DNA from 2 places in the Fictibacillus arsenicus genome. Region 1 is predicted to be linked to the other one. Evidence: riboswitches for the same ligand, from Rfam matches in the RefSeq annotation. Region 1 holds a riboswitch; the other holds the start of a gene.
The links. A riboswitch is a leader RNA that binds a small molecule or an ion and turns the genes downstream of it on or off. The one in region 1 is predicted to bind FMN.
Positions count from the first base shown of each region.

Region 1 (11,410 bases):
AAGGTTTTTCAGGAATAATACTAGATTGTGTCCTGTCATGGCATTCAGACTTAACAGTTTGTTTTGAAACGTGAAGTATTCTTTATTCATTGTCTCAAACTCTTCCGTTGTTTCCCTCTGTCTCTTAAATGCCTGAATGATAGTCATACCGTTTATTGACTCATTTATCATTCCATTTATATCACTGAGTGTAGAACGGATTTTATGATTATACTTTGATGCAAACTTGCGGTAAATCTTAATCCAAACTACCAGTATCGGTACTAGAATCAAACAGATCGTTGCAAGCTTAACATCCAGCAAGAACAATGCTGTAAAGATACCTGTCAGATAGATGATTCCCGTAAAGAAGTTCGCAAGTACGTTTATAAAAAGTTCTTTTATCGCTTCAGTATCGTTTGTTATGCGAGAAACGATTTTACCTGCTGGCTGATTATCAAAATACGTGATCGCTACTCGCTGTACGTGAGCAAATACGTCCTGGCGAATTTTTTTGATAACCAAGTTTGATGATCGCTGCAGCATATAGCGCTGACCATACTGAAAGAATGCTGCGAATATAAGCAACCCTAAATAGATCATCATAAGCTTCATGATCCCTGCAATTTCAGGTTCATAGAAAGAGAATGTTTCCCCTAGACTCAGCTTATCCGCCAGGTAAGTTTCAGATTTTCCTTTATAAGAAATCGTCACTTCTCCATTTTCAGCTGATCGTTCACCGGTAATTGAAACAGGCTGATCAATTACAAAATAATCACGTTTCACCTGTACAACCCGTATTTCTTTTCCTTTATTTTCTCCCTGATCAAAATGATCACTTCGTTTATACCAGTTTCCATCGTACTTCACTGCCGCTTTTTCTTCTTCACTCACCTGATACCATGGTTTTTCAATACCAAGAATATGATCGTCAATCATTGTTTTAGCGATAAATGGTCCAGTCAGTTCAGCTGCTATTGCAACAGTCAGCATGAGCAATCCTAGAATGAAGTTCTTTTTATATTGAAGTGCGTATTGAAACAGGCGCTTTCCAACGTTCATGGCTACACCGCCTTATTATCATTTAAGTTTTGTTCGATTTGCTGGCGTTCATGCTGCTCTTTATACCAGCCATCTCGTGCAATCAAATCCTCGTGTCTGCCTTCATCCACGATCATTCCGTCATCAATGACGATGATCCAGTCTGCGTGTTCAACTGCAGATAATCTGTGCGTTGTAATAAATGTCGTTTTACCCGCACGTTCTTTACGAATATTTCCTATAATAGCCGTCTCTGTTTTTGCATCAACTGCAGAAAGCGCATCATCGAGAATTAATATTTCAGGATCAACACATAACGCACGGGCGATAGAAACACGCTGTTTCTGTCCGCCTGATAAAGCTACACCTTTTTCTCCAACAAGGGTATTTAAGCCTTCAGGGAGATACTCAACATCATTTTTAAATGATGCCATCTCCATAACATGGTTCAGTTTATCCGTATCTGCTAAACTATTACCGAACAATATGTTTTCCTGTACGGTTTTAGAAAATAGAATCGCATCCTGCGGTACATACCCGATCCAGCCTTGAAGATCCTCTAAGGCGATATCTTCAATGTCAACACCAGAGAAGCTGATTCTCCCTTCACCAACAGGATATTCTCTCAGCAATTGCTTAAGCAATGTTGTCTTACCGCTTCCGGTACGTCCTACTATTCCGAGTGTTTCACCTTTCTTAACCGTAACATTAATATCTTTTAAGTTATGAGACTCTGATGAAGGATATCGGAACGTGACATCCTCAAATTTAATCGTTCCCGGATCTGATAAAGGAACAAGATCCTCACGATTTTTAACATCTGCTTCATATGCCAGCGTTTCATTTACCCGATCGAGTGAAGCACTTCCGCGTTCCATAACATTGATCAATTCACCCACTGCAATCATCGGCCAGATAAGCATACCTAGATAGACGTTGAAGGTAACAAGTTCTCCAAGGGTAATCGTATTATGAAAAACCATGTATGCTCCATAACCTAATCCGATCAAATAGCTCATCCCTACAAGAATCTTAATGGTTGGCTCAAAAAGAGCATCGATCCTTGAAACAGCAAGGTTCTTTTCAAAAACGTCTTCGGTTACTTTATTGAAGCGTTCTACATCCGCTTCTTCCTGTACATAAGCACGGATAACACGGACTCCTTGAATACTTTCCAGAACCGAATCGTTCATTTCACCAAAAGCATCCTGTGCAACCGTAAAACGCTGATGCACTTTTTTACCGTACTTTTTAATAATAAATGCAATAACCGGCAGCGGAATAAGAGCTGCAAACGTCAATTTCCAGCTGATCATAAATCCCATTACAAACAAGATCGTAAGCATGAAAAGACTCGAATCAACGAGTGTTAAAATTCCGAATCCTGCAGTCATTGAGATGGCTTTTAAATCGTTTGTCGCACGTGCCATCAAATCTCCTGTTCTATTTTTCTCAAAAAATGTAGGAGTCATTTTTAATAAGTGACGCATGAATCTTGAACGCATCGTTCGTTCTATAATAAAAGCGCCTCCAAAAAGCTGGTACATCCAGATGTACATCGTGATATACATCGATACCAGTACTGCCACAAAAATTCCAAGAGTTTTCATCATATCTTCTCTAGTGATCGTACCCATATGAATGGAATCTATTGTATTTCCTATTAGTTTAGGAGGAATAATCTCAATAATTCCAACACCGGTTAACAGAACAACCGCCACCGTATACCGTATCCAATGCCTCTTAAAAAACCAGGCTAACTTCCCTAAAACCGAAAACATATCGTTCTCTCCTCTCTATCTCGCTGTCTTCTATTAAACAATTTGTAAAAACTGAGCTACCCAAAAAGTGTATGATCCTTGCGTTCTAGCCACACCATTAACACTCCATTTTCCATTTCCTTTACCTCCAGATTTTTATGGGCTGTTTCCGTAAAACTTTGTTGCTCTTGAAAGTGGTTGATTTCCGCTCCTGGTTGCTCGCTTTCCACGGGGCGTGCGGTGAGCCACGAAAGTACTGCTCCTGCGTCTGCGAGAAAATTCTGCTGAAGCGGGCTTCCTCGTCGCATGCCTTACGAGAAGAATACTCAGGTAGCTGGCACGCTGATCCCGTAGGAGTCTCACACCTTGCTCTCCAATCAACTTGTCAATGAAGTGAATGGAAAAAAGAGCAAAAGCAACAATCTTTTCAGAGAACAGCCTTTTTATATATTGCAAAAGAAGAGCAGCCTCTTCGTGCAAATGAAAATAAAAAAGCATACCACTCGAAGGCGATATGCTTTAATAACCATAAAAAAACACACGTCACGACTGGAGTGACCTGCGTATTGAATATGTATAGAGATCGGACAAAACTAAGAGAAAGGAATCCTAATACAACTCTTCCGGCAGGCCATGATATGAAATTGTAGAGTCTTTGCCCATTGCAATACAGACCGTTAATTGAGAAACAATCATTTCTTTCACCATGACACAACCATCCTTTCCATAATTTTGTAGTTTGTAACTTTGGTAATCTTAACACTATTCTAATAACTATGTCAATTCATTTTAGATATGCTAAATAAAATAATTTACTTGTTAATATATGTCATGAAATTTAAAAATGTGTGTCCAATTTTTCTTTTTATTAATACGGCTATTTTCTAAAAGAATGTTGCTATTAATTCGTTTTTGTGAAGGTCCTTCGTTGACTAGTTGATTGGAGTGCAAGGTGCGAGACGCCGGGTAGGATCAGCTGGACTCTTGATAAATCCGCGGTAAGCATAAGGTGAATGGGTGAATGGGTGAGTGGGCTAAGATAGCGCTTTAGCCTTCATGGCCATTTACCATATGATAAGTATCTCATGTCCTTGGCAGATGCAATTTCACGGTACGTGTTCTTTTATTTATTACACGTTCGCTCAGACTCATTGAGGTTTCGCTCAAAAACGCCGAGTTACGCTCAAGATTGTCTCGCTACGCTCAAACTGCCTTTAGTTTCGCTCAAAATTTTCCTTTTTCGCTCAAAGTCCTTCGTTTTTACATAAAAAAAGGGACAGAACTGAGAAGCTAGCCGCAGCAGCTAGACAAATGATCCCCCGCAGTCTTAGCTTAGCTCACCGCACGCCCCGGAAAGCGAGCATCCTGGAGCGGAAGTCAACCACTTTCAATAGCAACAAAGTTAACCAAAAACAGCCATTAATTTAAATAAACCCGCCACAATGTGACGGGTTATCTATACCTATTTTTATGAAAACTGGCGAGTTAGGTTTGCCATCTCAATTGCAGAAACCGCAGCTTCCCAGCCCTTGTTTCCTGCTTTTGTTCCAGCTCTTTCAATAGCCTGTTCGATAGAATCTACTGTTAATACACCGAAAATGACAGGCACACCGCTCGTCATTGATGCTTGCGCTACACCTTTAGCAGCTTCGTTGCACACATAATCAAAATGAGGCGTCGATCCGCGGATGACAGCTCCTAACGTAATAACGGCATCATAGTTTCCGCTGTCCGCCATCTTTTTCGCGATTAATGGAATTTCAAATGCTCCTGGAACCCAGGCGATATCTACATCTTCTTCTGAAACCCCATGTCTTTTGAAAGCATCCTGTGCGCCAGAAACTAATTTATCTGAAATAAAATCATTAAAGCGTCCTGCAACGATCCCTACTTTTAATCCTGATCCAACTAAATGTCCTTCAAATAATTTTGCCATTTTTGGTTCCTCCTGTTTTAGAAATGAAGCATATGCCCCAATTTGTTTTTCTTTGTTTTCAAATAGTCTTCATTGCTTTCATTGTGAGGCATCTGAAGCGCTACTCGCTCGGTAACTTCAAGATCATAGCCTTTAAGACCGGCGATTTTCCTCGGATTATTCGTTAGAAGTTTCATTTTATTGATGCCTAGATCTTTTAAGATTTGTGCTCCGATTCCGTAATCACGCAAATCTGGCGCAAACCCAAGCTGTTCGTTCGCTTCAACTGTATCAAGACCTTCTTCTTGCAGTTTGTAAGCTTTCATTTTGTTAATGAGTCCGATACCTCTTCCCTCTTGCCTCATATACAATAAGACTCCGCGGCCTTCTTTCTCGATCTGTGAAAGTGCTGCATGAAGTTGAGGTCCGCAGTCACAGCGGTTTGAACCAAAAACATCTCCAGTCAGACATTCAGAGTGAACCCGCACCAACACAGGCTCACCGTCGCTTATATCACCTTTTATCAGTGCAACATGTTCTTTGTTGTCCAACACATTAGAAAAGCCAGCCGCTTTAAAATCACCATACTCTGTTGGAAGGTTGATTTCGACTTCCCTTTTCACCATTTGCTCTGTTTTGTTTCGGTATGTGATCAGATCTTTTATCGTTATCAACTTCATATTGTGCTGTTTCGCTAATTCTACAAGTTCTGGTACACGTGCCATCGTACCGTCTTCTTTCATGATTTCACAGATAACACCCGCAGATTTGCTCCCCGCCATTTTTGCCAGGTCGATAGCAGCTTCAGTATGACCGGCTCTTCTTAGGACTCCGCCTGTTTTACCGATCAATGGAAAAATATGACCAGGACGTTTGAAATCAGATGGAACCGAGTCTTCATTCACCAGCTCACGAACAGTGGCAGCTCGTTCTTGTGCTGAGATTCCAGTTGTAGTTGATACATGATCCACACTAATCGTAAATGCAGTGCCATGAGAATCTGTATTGGCTGCAACCATCGGGGATAAATCAAGCTTAACTGCAATTTCTTCTGAGATCGGTGTACACACTAACCCTCTGCCATGTGTAACCATAAAGTTGATGGATTCAGCTGTTATCCCTTCTGCCAGGGCAACAAAATCCCCTTCATTTTCACGGTCTTCATCATCAACTACAATAACAATTTTTCCTGCTTTTAAATCTTCTACAGCTTCCTCTATGGAGTGGAACATTGACTCTCCTCCTAAAATCCGTGCTCTTGTAAGAAATCAAGAGACAGCTTCGACTTTTGTTTAGTTTTTTCTTTTTCTGGAGACAGCATTCTGGATACGTATTTCGCAAGCATATCGCATTCGATGTTTACAAGATCTCCAGTTGTTTTCTTTCCTAAAATAGTATGATCCGCCGTATGAGGAATAAGGGAAACCGTAATTGTATTCTTTGTTACATCAAAAACAGTAAGGCTCGTTCCATCAACGCATACGGACCCTTTTAACATGAAGTACCTCATCAAATGATCAGGAAGAGAAATGGTATAGTAGATCGCATTCTTTTCTGGACGCTTCTCCGTGATTTGTCCGGTTCCATCGACATGCCCTGAAACAAAATGTCCGCCAAACCGCCCCCCGGCTGCCATTGCCCGTTCTAAATTAACAGGATCACGATTGTTTAAAAGTTTCAATGTGGAAGTCCTGAACGTTTCAGGCATAACATCTACTGTGAATTGACTAGAGTTATAAGATGTTACGGTAAGACATACCCCGTTAACTGCAATACTGTCCCCAAGGTTTACATCCTGCAGAACTTTTTCAGCAGATATGGTGAGAACGATTGTTTCGTTTCCTTTATTAATAGACTTAATCGTACCGAGTTCTTCAATGATTCCTGTAAACAAAAACTTTACCTCCCTTGCCCGTTCTTTTTCAATATTCGCTGATCGTAAATGTGCTTGAATCTGGGAGTTTTTTTGTGAAAGGCTGTTTTCGTAAACTTTGTTGTTTTTGGAAGATGTTGATTTCCGTACCAGGTTGCTCGCTTTCCGCGGGGCAGGCGGTGAGCCACATTCGTACGTTTCACTTTTAAGTGTCTCACCTGACCCGCTTCATAGAAGTATCCTTGCTCCTGCGTCTACAAGCAAATGCTACAGATGTGAGCTTCCTCGTCGCATGCCTAGCGAGAAGCTTCTCAGGTGGTAGGCACGCACCTTCCACTGCAATCAACTCTTCAATGAAGAACTTCAAAGCTCCCTGTAGCAACAATCTTTTAGAAAAAAGCCTTGTAAAAAAACACCCCGAGAACTCAATCGCTCCCGGGGTTGTTGTTAAAAGGCTATAACTAAATAAACCTTTAAAATCACTGTTTTATTAAACAAGTGTTTAAAAGCATTCACGTTCCTTCTCCCATCCAGACTATACTGTCGGCTTCGGACTTACACCGAATCCACCGTTTTTGCTTAATAACAAAACCGGGTCACGGACTAAGAGACAATTTAACAGCCTCATCACCGCCGGTCGGGACTTTCACCCAAACCCCGAAGGACACTATTTACTTATGTACATTATAAGTAAACATTAGGCTGAATTCAAACGTGATTGCTTTTATTGGCCAATTATTAATTTTTCTTTTGGATAATGAATGTGTTCAGTCGCTACTTTTCCTCGAATAATAAAAAGAAAAGAAAGAACGCCGATTCGTCCGATAAACATCAAAATCATCAAGATCACTTTACCGGTTGAACTTAATGTACCTGTGATTCCAGTTGAAAGTCCTGTAGTTCCAAATGCGGAACAGACTTCAAAAAAGATTTTCTCGATCGGCATTGGGTCTGTAATTGAAATAATTATGGTTGATGTTGTACACAGCACCATGGCAACGATTATTACGATAAATGATTTTTGTATATCTTCCGGGTAGATTTCCCGATTAAAGATTTTGATCGTATTTCGTCCTTTTGCATAAAAGAAAATCGCCAAAGCAGCTACTGCAAATGTTGTTGTCCGAATACCGCCGCCGACACTGCTCGGAGAGGCTCCAATAAACATCATTACGCCCAAAAAGAGCAAAGTTGGAACGGTAAACTCTGAGACGTCCATTGTAGATAATCCGCCGCTTCGGGTTGTAACAGACTGAAACATCGAATAAAAGAATGTTTCATGCCACGATTTACCTTCGAAAAAAGCATTCATCTCCAACAGGTAGATTCCTAATGCTCCCGTTACTACTAATAATGCAAACGTAATAGTTGTTACTTTTGTAAAAAGAGTAAATGTATAGCGCTCCAAATACTTTCTTTCTTTTATAAAATTATTGATCTCTACCAATACAGGAAAACCGATCGCTCCAGACGTAATCAAAAACATAGTCACGATCTGAACGAGGTAATCGTGACGAAACGGCATCAGAGAGCTTCCCGTAATATCGAATCCGGCATTTGTTGTCGCCGTAACTGAGGCGAAGAAAGCGTGGTACAGTACCTCCAGTTCAGTGTCGTAATATGGCTGGAACAGGATAAAGAAAAGCACAGTCCCCACAACTTCTATCCCGATGATCAAGGTTAAAATTTGTTTCATAAGCTGAACGAGACCCGCCAAAGTCGACTGGTTTTGATCTGTCATAATAAGCTGCCGCTCTCTCATACCGATTCTTTTACCGATTAGCAGCCAAATAGCAGTTCCCAGTGTCATTACACCTATACCGCCAATCTGAACAACAATAGCAAGTAAAACAACACCAGTATGATTGAATGTTTCAGAAATATTTACTGAAGTGAGCCCTGTAACACTCACAGCACTTACTGCTGTAAATAATGTATCAATGAAAGAAAGCTTTACTCCCTCTTTATGTCCGACTGGCAAACTTAATAGAATCGTAGCCGCGATAACGGACAATAAATAAAAGATTACGATAAGCTGAACAGAAGTTAAGAAATTCTTTTTTTGTTGTGTAGTTGCAGAATTATTTTTAAACATAGTCTATTTTCACCTGTCGAGGGAATTTTTCTATAACCTTCTGAAATAGTAACAATAGCATTTCCATTTAACAAGGTGAAATCGAACATTTGTTAAAAAATTTCAATCCGTTTCATTTTCAGAAGTCATTCTATTTTCTATTATGTTCATTAAAGATGAAGGTTCATCCACTTTTATTACCACTCTAGTAACTTTCTTTTTAAATCCATAAATGAGGTCTGTCACTACAGGTTCCTTTAAAAGAATTTCGATTGATGGCTTTTCCGGAATAAAATCACTCACTAATGCTTCAAAAGTGTATTTCTTTTCTGAAGCAGATATCGTATCCAGTCCTTCATATCTTCTTATTTGCTTTATGGCTGTATAAGGAAGTGACATTCCCTTAAAGAAGCCGATATTCATAATGATAGAATCTTCCGTTGTGATTAAAGGGATTTTCTTAACTGCCTGCATCTGGCCAAAAAGGAAAAGCACTGAATAGACATTGATGAAGAGCAGTACTAGAGAAAGCGTGTGGTCGATCTTGCTAAAAAAATAGTGAAGTCCAACTGATTCAATAATGAGTGCATGAATCAGCATCAGATTAAGAGCGACAAAGCTTGTTTTTTTATGAAAAGTAAAAACCTCACCTGACTTCAAAGCTGGTTTTCTCCAGGAGAACAAAGCATAGTAAAGCATCGTAATCTCACTGACAACAGCATCGAGCATACGGCTGTCGGAAAAGTGTGAGTAAAACGCTTGTTTAATTTTAATCAGAAATGGAAGTTCAACCCGGAGCTTTCTGTAAGATGCTTTTACTTTAGGAAACTTCCTTATAACTATGATTAACAAATACAGCTCAATTGAAACGAATCCTGCTTCTAACAGGAGTAAAGCTTTTGGGATCATGGCTACATTACTAATAATGAATCTGGAATAATTAAAGTCGCCAGCCCATAGCTTGCGATGGCTGTAAGGACAGTGAGTTTCCAAGAATATCTTTTACGAATAATAAAGTAGTATACAAGAATCGGGATAACTAGAAGGAAATCAAACATGGAGCCTGCTACTACTAGATTTGGCACCGGCTGAAAGAATGGTGTCATGTACAAAATCATATTGCTCCCAATTACTAATAAACATAGAGCGAGAAACGGCACCCATTTAATTGGCTTAATAACAGCTTGGTTCATAAAATATCCCTCCTCACTTCTATTATACTAATAAATACCAATTATTCTTTTCATTCCAATCGATGTCACAAAACATACAAAAAGACCGCTACGCACCAATCGGCGAGCGGTCTTTATTAATTGGTTCAGAGGATTTATCCAGTACAGGAATCAATACAAGTAAACACATGAAAAACGCAATCAGTTCTAAACCAAGAATGTACCATGGATACGGACCAAGGAAGTCCATCAGCGAAGCTTTTCCAGGCTTGCTCATTAGAAACATATAATTCGTATTCAGCAAAATATTAATGCCGTAGACACTTACGGCATAGAAATTGAGCCATAGGAACGACTTAAAAAATCTTCCCCACGTTATTTTAAAAGACTTTACGATCGCATAATACATAGCAGTCCAAACGATGAGACCATGTGCGAAAAAATATTGGATAAAACGAAAGTGCCATGGCTGCTGATAGAGTTCTGGAGTAAGCAACCCTTGTAATGCACCTGTAAAGCCAAACAGATACACAAAAGCAAAAAGCTTCTTATTCTCTGTTAACAGCAAGAGCATGCATAACAGGATATTTAAACTGCACAGCTGAAGCGGCAGATACAACTTCACTGTCCAAATCCCATTATATAATGCCCAGCACTGGTAGCTCACTTCGGATAAAGCAAGACTCAACAAGAATATGTATTTTATTGAATGCATTTCTTTTATACGAGAGCGAAAGAGGTACATGAATATTACGATAAATACGATTATTAGCAGGCTGATAATATGTTCAGCACCGAACATAATAAACCCTGACTCCCCTTCACTAAACCATTCCTTCATACATCCACCCCCGTAACTCCCATACTTATTGATATTCACAACCATTAGATCATTTCCTTTAAAAAAATGGAAAAAATATTTGCGTAACGTAACAGTGTTATGTTACATTAGTTATAGAAGGAGGTTGAGCATGGAAAATTTAATCTCAAAGAAAGATCTTCTAGAAGCTGCAAATATTTCGTATGGTCAGTTATATCGCTGGAAACGAAAAAATCTGATTCCTGAAAACTGGTTTATACGCAAATCAACCTTTACAGGCCAAGAGACATTCTTTCCAAAAGAAGATATCCTGCAGCGAGTTGAAAAAATTAAGAATTTAAAAGATGATTTGTCGCTAGATGAACTTGCTGATATGTTCTCCCCATCCCCAACTATTACTTCCTTATCAGCAGAGGAATTAACAAAACGTAACATTGTTTCTTATACTGCTTTAGAAATGTATAACAACCACAATGGCACCACTTCTACTTTCTCGTTTGATCAATTACTAACCTTATACTTACTAGATACCCTGCTTCAAACTGGAGAAATGAACCGCTCAGAAGGAATGGAACTTCTTCACATCCTTCAGCAACATTCGAATGAAATAAAAGGCAAGGAAAGCGAACTTATTTTTATTCGAAAAATGGGTGTATCTTTCTTTATCCTCACACCTGAACCAGCTAAGCTGTTCGTAGAATCTCAAACAAAAATTATTGCCCATTACAAACTGAATCAATGCATTGAAGAGTTAAAATTAAAGATTTCGTAAACGT
Region 1 is NZ_CP016761.1:612,200-623,609, reverse strand. It holds gene ABE41_RS03455 (ABC transporter ATP-binding protein) at 1-1,041, opposite strand, end outside; gene ABE41_RS03450 (ABC transporter ATP-binding protein) at 1,044-2,801, opposite strand; gene ribH (6,7-dimethyl-8-ribityllumazine synthase) at 4,249-4,716, opposite strand; gene ABE41_RS03435 (bifunctional 3,4-dihydroxy-2-butanone-4-phosphate synthase/GTP cyclohydrolase II) at 4,734-5,927, opposite strand; gene ribE (riboflavin synthase) at 5,939-6,589, opposite strand; FMN riboswitch at 7,083-7,237, opposite strand; gene ABE41_RS03425 (TrkH family potassium uptake protein) at 7,293-8,663, opposite strand; gene ABE41_RS03420 (hypothetical protein) at 8,766-9,551, opposite strand; gene ABE41_RS03415 (hypothetical protein) at 9,554-9,835, opposite strand; gene ABE41_RS03410 (YwaF family protein) at 9,924-10,655, opposite strand; gene ABE41_RS03405 (YhbD family protein) at 10,786-11,406, shown strand.

Region 2 (11,410 bases), 1.6 Mb from region 1:
TAAAGTCTTTGTAAAAGGAGAGCATAGTCTCTGCGAAGATCCAAAAATTTAAAAATCATCCGAACATTTCGCTAGAAAATTAGGGGGATAAAAACATGGCAAATATTTTAACGTTCGATACTCGAATGGAAGCAATTGCAGAGAAAGTTAAACATGGTGAACGTCTTACAATAGAAGATGGTTTGTATCTATATGAAACTGACGATTTGTTATCTGTAGCGTCACTCGCAAATGAAGTGAACCGTCAAAAAAACGGAGATCATGTCTATTTCATCGAAAACCTTTATATCAATCCAACAAACGTTTGTGAAGCGACTTGCAGCTTCTGCGGATTCAAACGCAAGCCTGGAGAAGAAGGCGCCTATACAATGAATGATGAACAACTTTTAGAGTATGTTCAAAAACGCTGGAATGACAATATCCGTGAGTTCCACATCGTTGGCGGACACAATCACGAAGTTCCATTTGATTACTATTTAAATACGGTCAGCACATTGAAAAAGCACTATCCTCAAGTAACTGTAAAAGCATATACTGGGGCTGAAATTGAATTCTTCTCTAGAATTGCTGGTATTTCAATGAAAGAAGCATTGCAGGAGCTTATCAAAGCCGGCCTTGATACGATGCCAGGCGGAGGAGCTGAAATCCTTACTGAACGATATCGTCTGAAAATGAGTCCTGACAAAGCTTCAACTGATCAATGGCTTGAAGCCCATGAAATTGCACATGGATTAGGACTGAAGACACACGCAACTATGTTATACGGTTCTATTGAAACAAAAGAAGAGCGCCTGATTCATATGGATCGCCTGCGCCAGCTTCAAGACGTAACGAACGGTTTCATGGTATTCATTCCGCTTGCTATGCAGCCTCGTACACAATCGATGGGCTTAACGAGAAGAACATCTGCTTTTGATGATATGAGAACGATGGCAATTAGCCGTCTCATGCTGGATAACTTTGACCACATTAAAGCGTATTGGATCAATATCGGCGTACAGCTTACACAAATGGCTCTTACCTTTGGATCAGATGATATCCATGGAACACTGATCGAAGAACGCATCTCACATGCTGTTGGTGCTTTAACATCGGCTGGTATTACTCGTAAAGAACTCGTTCACTTAATAAAAACGGCAAATAAAGTGCCAGTTGAACGTGATACATTCTATAACATCATCCAAAAATATTAATTAATGAAGAAAGCCCGACTACATTTATTTGTAGTCGGGCTTATTATTTAGCATTAGCTGTCTTTTACGGTACGTGTTTTTTTATTTATTACACGTTTGCTCATTGTTGGCCGGTTTTCGCTCAAAATATACGATCTTCGCTCAGACTATGCGGATTATCGCTCAAAATTTTCGTTCTACGCTCAAACAAGGTCTATTTTCGCTCAGACTGTCATTGTCCTATTTTAAAAGGTATTCACCTGTACAGATGACTTCTGCTGGACCTGTCATTAACACATCCCCGTCATTCTGCCAATTAATAATTAGGTCACCACCAGCCAAATGAACGGTAATATCAGTATTTTTTTCAGATTTCCCGTTTAAAATAGCTGCTACTGCAGCTGCACATGCTCCTGTGCCACAAGCTTGTGTGATTCCGGAACCTCTTTCCCAAACTCTAAAGTGCATCTCATTTTCGGAAATGCTCTCTACGAACTCTGCATTTACCCAATCAGGAAACATGGCATCCTTCTCAATTACTGGACCGAGCGAGTGTAATGGCGCTTCATTTATGTTATCAACAAAGAAAATTGCATGGGGATTTCCCATGGATACGGCTGTCATATACATTGTATGATCACTAAAAGTAACACGCTCATTTATTACGTGGTCTTTTCCAGAAAATCCTTTTACGGGAATTTGCTCCGGCTGGAGAATCGGATTTCCCATGTTAACTGTAACTAAAGATACATTATTTTGATCATTTAAGGAGACCTTCGCTGTGACGAGTCCCCCAAGCGTTTCAATTTGGAATTCCTCTTCCTCAACAATGCCATTTTCATAAGCATATTTAGCCACACAGCGGAGACCGTTACCGCAGTTTTTTGCTTCTGAACCATCGTTATTAAATATCCTCATTTTAACCGGTGCTTTTTCACTCGGACAAATTAAAATCATCCCGTCTGACCCGATTCCTGTATAAGGATTTGATACCGCAACAGCAAGATCTGCCAGGTCAGCTTCTGCAATTGTTTCCTCAAACATGTTCACATAGATATAATTATTTCCGAGTCCATGCATTTTTGTGAATTTCAGCTTCTTCATGATTTATTTAAAGCTCCTTATTGTTGACCTCTTAATTTTTCATCTGTATAAAAATAATCGTCATCAGCATTAAGTATTGTAAGCTTTCCGTGACAGCACGGCATGATCAACCGCTGCTTTACGCCTTCTTTTGCAAGCTCCATCTGCTCTTCTTTAAAACTTGTAAGCACGTTGTCACTTTTACAAAAAGGACACTCGGCGATATAGATGTCATTCATCATTCGTTCATAAGGCCATGTATATTCAAAGGTTATTTTCATGTGATTCATCCTCTATTTGGAAGGTGTGATAATTGCATTATCATTCACAATTAACATTTTTTAAAGTATAATAGGTCATGTAACAAAATACAATAGCGATCCATCTTCGGGGCAGGGTGAAATTCCCGACCGGCGGTAATTGAAGATTCCCTCTTCATCAGCCCGTGAGCGGAAAAATTCAGCAATGAATTTTTCATGCTGATCTGGTGTAACTCCAGAGCCGACAGTATAGTCTGGATGGGAGAAGATGTTGGTACAGCGGTTCATTTTATAAAATTGAACCCTTTGTTTAAGTACGCATTTTAAACTCTAAAATGCTTCTTTCTCATGCTGTTCTTCATACACTAACTCCCTTAGACCATTTTTTTGGCTAAGGTTTTTTTGTGTGATACAGGCTGTGCTGCATTTGAAATCATTAGATGGCGCAAGACAAAAAGAGGAGAGATTTCAATGCAAAAGGGAAAAATCAAACAAATGGTAGCTGTATCAATGCTCAGCACAATTGCATATCTGCTGATGATGCTCGACTTTCCATTTCCGGGGCTTCCACCATTCTTAAAAATCGACTTTAGTGAAGTTCCCGCACTGCTGGCGGCCATAATCTTTGGGCCAATTGCTGGTATCATGGTTGAAGGAATCAAAAACACGCTGCACTATGGTATTGTAGGAAGCTTTACGGGTGTTCCAGTCGGACAGCTCGCTAATTTTATTGCAGGTGTACTGTTTATTCTTCCAGTTTCGTACTTATTCCGTAAAAAACATACGGTTAAACGTCTTTCAGGCGGGTTGATTTTAGGAACAGCTTTAATGACATTAACGATGGGATTCCTTAATTATATTATTATCCTGCCGGCATATACCTGGTTCCTTGGTGCTGAGCCGATGTCCAGTCAGATGATGATGGACCTGATCATCAAAGGGATCACACCATTTAACCTAATAAAGGGTACGATCATTACTTTATTGTTTTTAGCTTTATACAATAGAATGAAGCCTTGGGTGATGAAACAAATTGCTCAGCAGGCTTAATATAATAGATAAAACCGTTGCGTTCATTAGTTACGCAGCGGTTTTTTTGGTTTGAGGAAGAGCTGTCGATATTTGTCCAGGAAAGTCGACTCGTGGATAAACAGCCCAAACTTTTGGATTCGAACCTAAAACTTTTGGATTCAAGGTCAAAATTTCTGGATTCCTGCTTTTCTGCACCTTATCACTCAATCCATTAAACCAAAAAAAAGACGCTCAAGCATGCGCTTGAGCATCATTATAAAAAATTTTATAGAATGAACATACCAGCGATTGCACCGCTTAGTAAGTTTGCAATTGTAGCTGCAATTACTGCACGCATTCCTAATCTTGCGATGTCTGGACGACGGCTTGGTGCCATTGCTCCAAGTCCACCCAAAAGAATTGCGATAGATGAAAGGTTTGCGAAACCACAAAGTGCAAAGCTGACAACTGCTACTGTTTTTTCCTTAAGTTCAGGAATCTGTGGTGCGAATTCAGAGTAAGCAACAAACTCATTCAATACAATCTTTTGACCAATAAAAGTACCGGCTTTAACTGCTTCGTCCCATGGTACACCGATTACAAATGCGATTGGTGCAAATAGGTAGCCTAAGATTTGCTGAAGTGTTATATCATAACCGAACCATCCGCCGATACCGCCAAGGATTCCGTTCACAAGAGCGATCAATGCGATGAAAGCAAGTAGCATTGCCCCGACGTTTAATGCGATTTGAAGCCCATCTCCAGCACCCTTTGCTGCAGCGTCGATTACATTTACTGTATCTTTATCACGTTCAAGCTTAATTTCACCCATTGTTTCTGGCTCTTCTGTTTCTGGAACAATGATTTTAGCAATCGCAAGTCCAGCTGGAGCACACATAAAGCTTGCTGCGATCAAGTACTCTAGTGGTACACCTAAAAGGTAGTATCCAATTAGAACAGAACCTGCTACTGATGCTAGTCCACCAACCATAACTGCGAAAAGCTCAGATTGAGTTAAACGGTTCATATATGGACGAATTACTAGAGGTGCTTCAGTCTGACCTAAGAAAATGTTTGCAGTAGCACTCATAGATTCGGCTTTACTTGTTCTTAGAAGCTTAGATAAAGCTCCACCTAAAATTCTTACAACCCATTGCATGATACCTAGATAGTAAAGAACTGAGATTAAAGAAGAGAAGAAAATGATTACTGTTAACACTTGAAATGCAAAAATGAATCCTTTTCCTTCTGCTGGAATCATGCTTCCAAACAAGAAAGTAATTCCTTCGTTCGCATAAGCAACAACGTTAGAAACTTTTTCCGACACGCCTTGCAATGCTTTTTTTCCAGCATCCCATTTTAATACGATCAATGCGAATGCAACTTGAATAGCTAAAGCACCTAGTACTGTTCTCCAGTTAATCGCTTTCTTATTTTGAGAAAGTAAGAATGCGATTACAAGAAGTACTAGCATACCGCCTAATCCCCATAAAATTTGCATATTGTTGTACACCCCTTTTGTAAGTTAGAAGAAAACGCTTTCTTTTCATGTAGTAGTTGTCAGACATCGAATGACTGACCCTTTAATAATGTAACAAATTTCGACAAAATTGCAATCCCTTTTTAAATATTTACACCTTAGATATTTTTCCCAATAAATAATGCCCTATCCAATAAAAAAACAGCTTCTTCATCTAAATATGAGAAGCTGTTCCTAAAACATAAAGTTTTCATCTATATGATTGTAAATATTCTTTACGAGTTCTTCTGGAGACTCTCCATGGACAATATCCCCATTTACGAGAGCAAAAAGTGATTTTGCACATTGTCCGCAATAACCAAGACATCCATATTCGATCACATCTAAATCATAATCTTTTTCTAATTCTTCAAGTGCTTTTTGAGCACCACTTGCTAAATTACTGACACAAAACTCAACAATCGGTCTCATCTTTCATTTCACCTCTTAATGAATCCATCCTAACGGTTTATTGAAGACTAGTCAATGTAAACACATTGATTTTTCCACAAAAATAGTTGTGAATTTATAGCAAAGTGCTATACTTAAACATGTCAAAAACGTGAAATCGTTTACTTAAAGTATTTTAAGGTTATTGGTTAATATACACTACTATAAAAATAGATAAGAATTGTCTTGAAAGAAAAGGGGAAATGACAAATGAAGCACCTCGTTTTACTTGGCGGAGGATATGGAAATATGCGTGTGTTGAAGAGGCTTCTTAATTCCTCAGACCTCCCTGAAAACATTCAGCTTACACTCATTGACCGTGTGCCATATCATTGTTTAAAAACTGAATATTATGCACTGGCTGCCGGAACAATATCTGATCACCATGTTCGTGTAACGTTTCCTGAGCACCCTCGCCTAAACATAAAATATGGTGAGGTAACAGGAATCGATATTAATGAGAAAAAAGTGCTTTTAAAAGATCAGGACGATGTATCCTATGATGATCTTGTTATCGGACTTGGTTGTGAAGACAAGTATCATAATGTGCCAGGGGCCGATCAATTCACATTGAGTATTCAAACGATTGATAAGTCCCGCCACACATATCAAGTACTTAACAACTTACATGCTAATGCCGTTGTTGGTGTTGTTGGAGCAGGACTTTCTGGTGTTGAGCTAGCATCAGAACTTCGCGAAAGCCGCCCAGATTTATCAATTAAGCTGTTTGACCGTGGAGATATCATTCTTTCAGGATACAAAAAGAGATTAAGTAACTATGTTCAAAACTGGTTTGTAGAACATGGTGTTGAAGTAGTCAATAATTCTAATGTGACTAAAGTCGAAGAAGGCGCACTTTATAACCATGACGAGAAGGTAGAATGTGATGCTATCGTATGGACAGCAGGCATTCAGCCAAGCCATATTGTTCGCGAACTAGATGTTGAAAAAGACAGTCAGGGCCGCGTCGTTTTAACGGAACATCATCACCTTCCTTCTGAAGAACATGTTTATGTAGTTGGCGATTGCGCGAGTCTTCCTTATGCACCAAGCGCACAGCTGGCGGAGGAACAAGCAGAACAGATCTCCCAAGTTCTATTAGCACGCTGGAACAATCAGCCGCTTCCTGAAATGAACGAGATCAAACTAAAAGGTGTTATGGGATCCCTTGGCAAAAAAAGCGGATTCGGCACGATGGGAAGCGCCGCGTTAATTGGCCGCGTACCACGCTTATTAAAGTCAGGTATCTTATGGCTATATAAATATCAGGTATAAATGATAAGCCGGCTAACAAATAGGTTAGCCGGCCTATTTTTGTTCGTACTTAAATTATTTACGGTACGTGTTTTTATTTTTATTACACGTTCACGCAAGAATGATAAAGTTTCACGCGAACGAGTCCTCCTTTCACGCCAAACACCTTCTGTTTCACTCAGTAACCCCATCTTTTCGCGCTCCATGACGGTTTTTTCATCTTGAAGTTCCCTATAGTGAGCTCGCAATTTTTCTAAATTCATAAAAAAACAAAAAAAACACTAACGAACATTATTGGTGTACGTTAGTGTCAGCTTTCTTTATAATTACCACCAAAAAGGGCGGAAACGGCGAATCCGGAAAAATGGAAATCCAAATATTCCAAAGCCCGGAAAGAATGGACCAACAAAGATGATACGGCTGTCACGCTGTTCACTTTCACCAGGCATGATCATATACATATTATCCTGATCATAACTGTGAAGCTTACCATGATACACATTGCCATCATTCAATTCGATCGTAACGTTCTGTCCCATATATTTTAGACAAAGATCATGATAATGATGGTGATAATGCCCCGCATGTGAAGATTCATCTTTAAACTGTTTACCTTTTGAAGGGTTCAACAATGGCATTTGCCTCCTTTTTTTCCATAACATCATATTCTAAAAAAAGTGACAAAGTATGTGTACAAACCCAATTCATAAAAAATAGGCGCTTAACTTACAGCGCCATATCCATTTTGTTCTATTATGCTATAGATAGTCTTTAAATTTGGGTTGCCTTCTGCAACTACCTCTCCGTCAATCACAACAACGGGATAAAAAAGGTCTTCTTCAATAATTCTTACTGAAAATGCTTGGTCTGCTTCATTTTCCGGCTTTTCCATATCTATATATAGCACTTGAAATACAGTGTTCGGAAATTTTCTGGAGATTGCAGCTTCCAGCCATTCAGCAGTTTCTTTAGCTGATGGAAGGTGTACACAGCTCGCACATTTCTGCTCAGCACCATATACTTTAATAATAAGTGAATTTTTCATGAAGAATCACCTCAATGTATGCGCTTATTTGCTTCCATCATACCTTATTTTGTTAAAAAGAAAAAGGAGCAAATATCATGATGCTTGCTCATGGATTTTTTATTCCATATCCCGTATACTAAAGGTAAGTTCTTTTTAAGAAAGGAGCCTTGATAGTTATGGCTGAAACTCAAAACTTAGAGATGCGTGAACAAGTAGAAGAAGTTCTTGATAAATTGCGTCCGTTCCTTCTTCGTGACGGAGGAGACGTGGAATTAGTGGATATTGAAGAAGGTGTAGTTAAAGTACGCCTTATGGGTGCTTGCGGAAGCTGCCCAAGTTCAACAATCACACTAAAAGCTGGTATCGAACGTGCACTTTTAGAAGAAGTTCCTGGTGTAGTTGAATTAGAACAAGTATTTTAATTTTTATGAAGAAGCCGCTTATCTAGCGGCTTCTTTTTTTTGGCTGTTTTCGCAAAGCTATGTTGCTCTTGAAAGTAGTTGATTTCCGTTTCAGGATGCTCGCTTTCCGGGAGGCATGTACCCTGAAGCGGAGATCACCGCACCAAATATTTTGTTTAAGTACTTTTACAGTCACCACCCTTAAAGCAACACTCTTTTTGAAACAGTCCTTTAAGTATCAAGACATCAAATGAACAAGCAATGCTTTTTGTGCGTGAAGACGGTTTTCTGCTTCCGGAAACACAACTGAATGATGACCATCAATGATTTCTGCTGTCACTTCCTCCCCGCGATGAGCAGGCAGACAGTGCATGAAAATATAATCTTTTTTTGCATGTGACACAAGCTCCTGATTTACTTGATAAGGTTCAAAATGAGCCATTCGTTCTTCAGCTTCGCTCTCCTGCCCCATACTTGCCCATACATCTGTATAGATGACATCACTGTTCTTAATGCCGCTTACTGGATCATTCGTAACTTCCACAGTAGATCCTGATTGCTTAGCGATTTCTTTTGCATAAGAGACGATTTCTTCTTTCGGTTCATAATTATTTGGCGTAATAATGGTACAATCCATCCCGACTTTAGCTGAAGCAATCAGCAGAGAATGAGCAACATTATTGCCATCACCAATATAAGCAACTTTTTTTCCTTTAAATGATCCCTTATATTCTAAAATTGTTAATAGATCAGCGAGTGCCTGGCATGGGTGGAAATCATCTGTCAGTCCATTAATAACTGGGATGGTACTGTTATGAGCCAGCTCTTCTACAGTCGACTGGTGGAAAGTACGGATCATAAGACCGTCCAGATAGCCAGATAATACCTTAGCTGTATCTGAAACGGTTTCTCCTCTTCCCATTTGTATATCGCGAGTACTTAAATGGATTGCATGACCTCCAAGCTTAAGCATAGCGGCTTCGAATGACACTCGGGTGCGTGTGGATGACTTTTCAAATATCATACCAAGGATTTTGCCTTTTAATAAAGGCGGTGCGGAAGGTCCCTGCTTCTTTAAGTCTTTAGCCAGATTCAGCAAATCAATGATTTCATTTGGAGAATAATCGAGCAGTGTCAGGAAATCTTTCTTAGTTCTCGTTGTGCGTAAAGGATGAACGATTGACATCAGATCAACACTTCCTTTCTTGAGTTCTTTAATAAAACAGCTGCTTGCAAATAAGCTTGTGCGGTCTCTTTTCGAGTAAAAACATGCAGCCTCTCCAGCACCGCTTTTTTTGCAGAAAAGCTGTTTGTTTCATCTGTAAAATTTATATAAGCAGCTTTATTGTCCGTTTTTATCCATTCATAAAATGGCATATCCTCTTTCGTAACGATCTCAAATCCAAGGTCAGCCCAGGCTTCCAAATCATTTTTAGCTGAATCACCTTCTATAAAAATGCTCCCTTTAAAATCCCAAAAATGATTTAATTGAAGACCCGATCCTTTCAAAGCTTTGAGCAGTGCTGACGTAAAATCGTTGTCTGTTCCGATCACTTCACCGGTTGAGGTCATGACCGGAGAGAGCACTGGTGAAACTCCTGACAGTTTAATCGTTGAATAAACAGGTGCTTTTACTGTAATAAACGGTTGGCCATTATGCCCATCTTCAAGCTTTAATTGGTTTAAAGGTGTTCCAAGCATCAGTTCTGTTGCTTTTTGTACTAAGTTCACATCTGTAATTTTACTCATGATTGGAGCTGTCCTTGAAGCCCTTGGATTTACTTCAATCACATAAACTTCTTCACCTTTTACTGCAAATTGTATATTGAATAATCCTTTATAATTTATATTTATTGCAATTTTTCTTGAGTAGCTTATTAAGCTGTTTTGAACACTTTCGGTAAGGGATTGCGGCGGTGTTACGGTTAAGCTGTCGCCAGAATGTACGCCTGTTCCTTCGATATGTTCAAAAATTCCCGGTATAAAAATGTCCGTTCCATCTGTCAGCACATCTACTTCTGCTTCTTTTCCTTCAAGGAATGTATCGATTAAGATGGGATAGACAACATCTTCATTCAGTAAAAAGTCATTAAGCTCTTTTGCCGAGTAAAACACCTTCATCCCGCTTCCCCCAATTACATACGAAGGACGGACAAGTATAGGAAACCCTAATCTTTCAGCGAAGGTTTTTGTTTCTTCTTTATTGTGAGCCGTGAATCCATCTAATTTTGGAATATCAATTTCATCTAAAAATTGATAAAAACGATCTCGATCTTCCATTTGATCGACAGTATCCGCTGGAGTTCCTAGAACATGGAATCCAGCATTCTCTAATTCTTCAGCTAAGTTGATTGAAGTTTGACCGCCAAACTGCAAAATAACATCTGTTATTCCTTCAAACTGCAAAACGTTATAAATATCCTCAAACGTTAATGGTTCGAAGTATAATGAGTCGGATACTTCATAATCCGTACTTACCGTTTCTGGATTGTTGTTGATTAATATGGCTTCATAGCCCAATCTGTTTAGAGCTAACGCACTGTGCACACAGCAATAATCAAATTCAACACCTTGCCCTATTCGTATGGGGCCTGAACCGATAACAGCGACTTTTTTCTTTTGTTCAGGTTTCTTATCACTTACTCCGCTCCAGCTGGAATAAAAGTAAGTTGTCTTTGCTTCAAATTCAGCAGCGCACGTATCAACCATTTTGTATGAAGGTGTGATCTTCCACTCTTCCCGTTTGCTTCTAACCTCTTTTTCAGAAACAGACCACTTTTTAGAAAGGTCGTGATCTGAAAAGCCAAACTTTTTTGCCATCTTCAGCTGTGATTCATCTATGGTATCTAAGCTTAATTTCTGCATCATCTGATTCATCTGAACCATTTGGCTGAACACCGATAAGAAATAAGGCGTAATCTTGGTTACCTCATGAATTTTTTCAGCAGAAATACCTCTTTTAAGTAGTTCAAGAACGACAAAGAAACGGCGGTCGTCTGCATGAGCTGCGAGTTTGAATAACACCTCTATTTCTAAAACAGCAAGTTCTTTTAAAAACATGCCTTCTGTTTTTAGCTCGAGTGAACGAATCGCCTTTTGGAAAGCTGAAGCCATGTTTCGTTCTAAAGCCATTACTTCTCCTGTTGCTTTCATCTGTGTGCCAAGCTTTCGGTCGGCGTCAGTAAATTTATCAAATGGCCAGCGAGGCATTTTCACTGCAACATAATCCAGAG
Region 2 is NZ_CP016761.1:3,021,325-3,032,734, forward strand. It holds gene mqnE (aminofutalosine synthase MqnE) at 96-1,193, shown strand; gene dapF (diaminopimelate epimerase) at 1,413-2,276, opposite strand; gene ABE41_RS15480 (hypothetical protein) at 2,294-2,536, opposite strand; FMN riboswitch at 2,635-2,789, shown strand; gene ABE41_RS15485 (ECF transporter S component) at 2,987-3,565, shown strand; gene ABE41_RS15490 (NupC/NupG family nucleoside CNT transporter) at 3,813-5,027, opposite strand; gene ABE41_RS15495 (YuzB family protein) at 5,241-5,477, opposite strand; gene ABE41_RS15500 (NAD(P)/FAD-dependent oxidoreductase) at 5,706-6,770, shown strand; gene ABE41_RS15505 (LSM domain-containing protein) at 7,076-7,381, opposite strand; gene ABE41_RS15510 (YuzD family protein) at 7,471-7,794, opposite strand; gene ABE41_RS15515 (NifU family protein) at 7,953-8,198, shown strand; gene argF (ornithine carbamoyltransferase) at 8,416-9,363, opposite strand; gene ABE41_RS15525 (carbamoyl-phosphate synthase (glutamine-hydrolyzing) large subunit) at 9,363-11,410, opposite strand, start outside.
Region 2: another riboswitch for FMN. It lies ahead of ABE41_RS15485 (ECF transporter S component); the one in region 1 lies ahead of ribE (riboflavin synthase).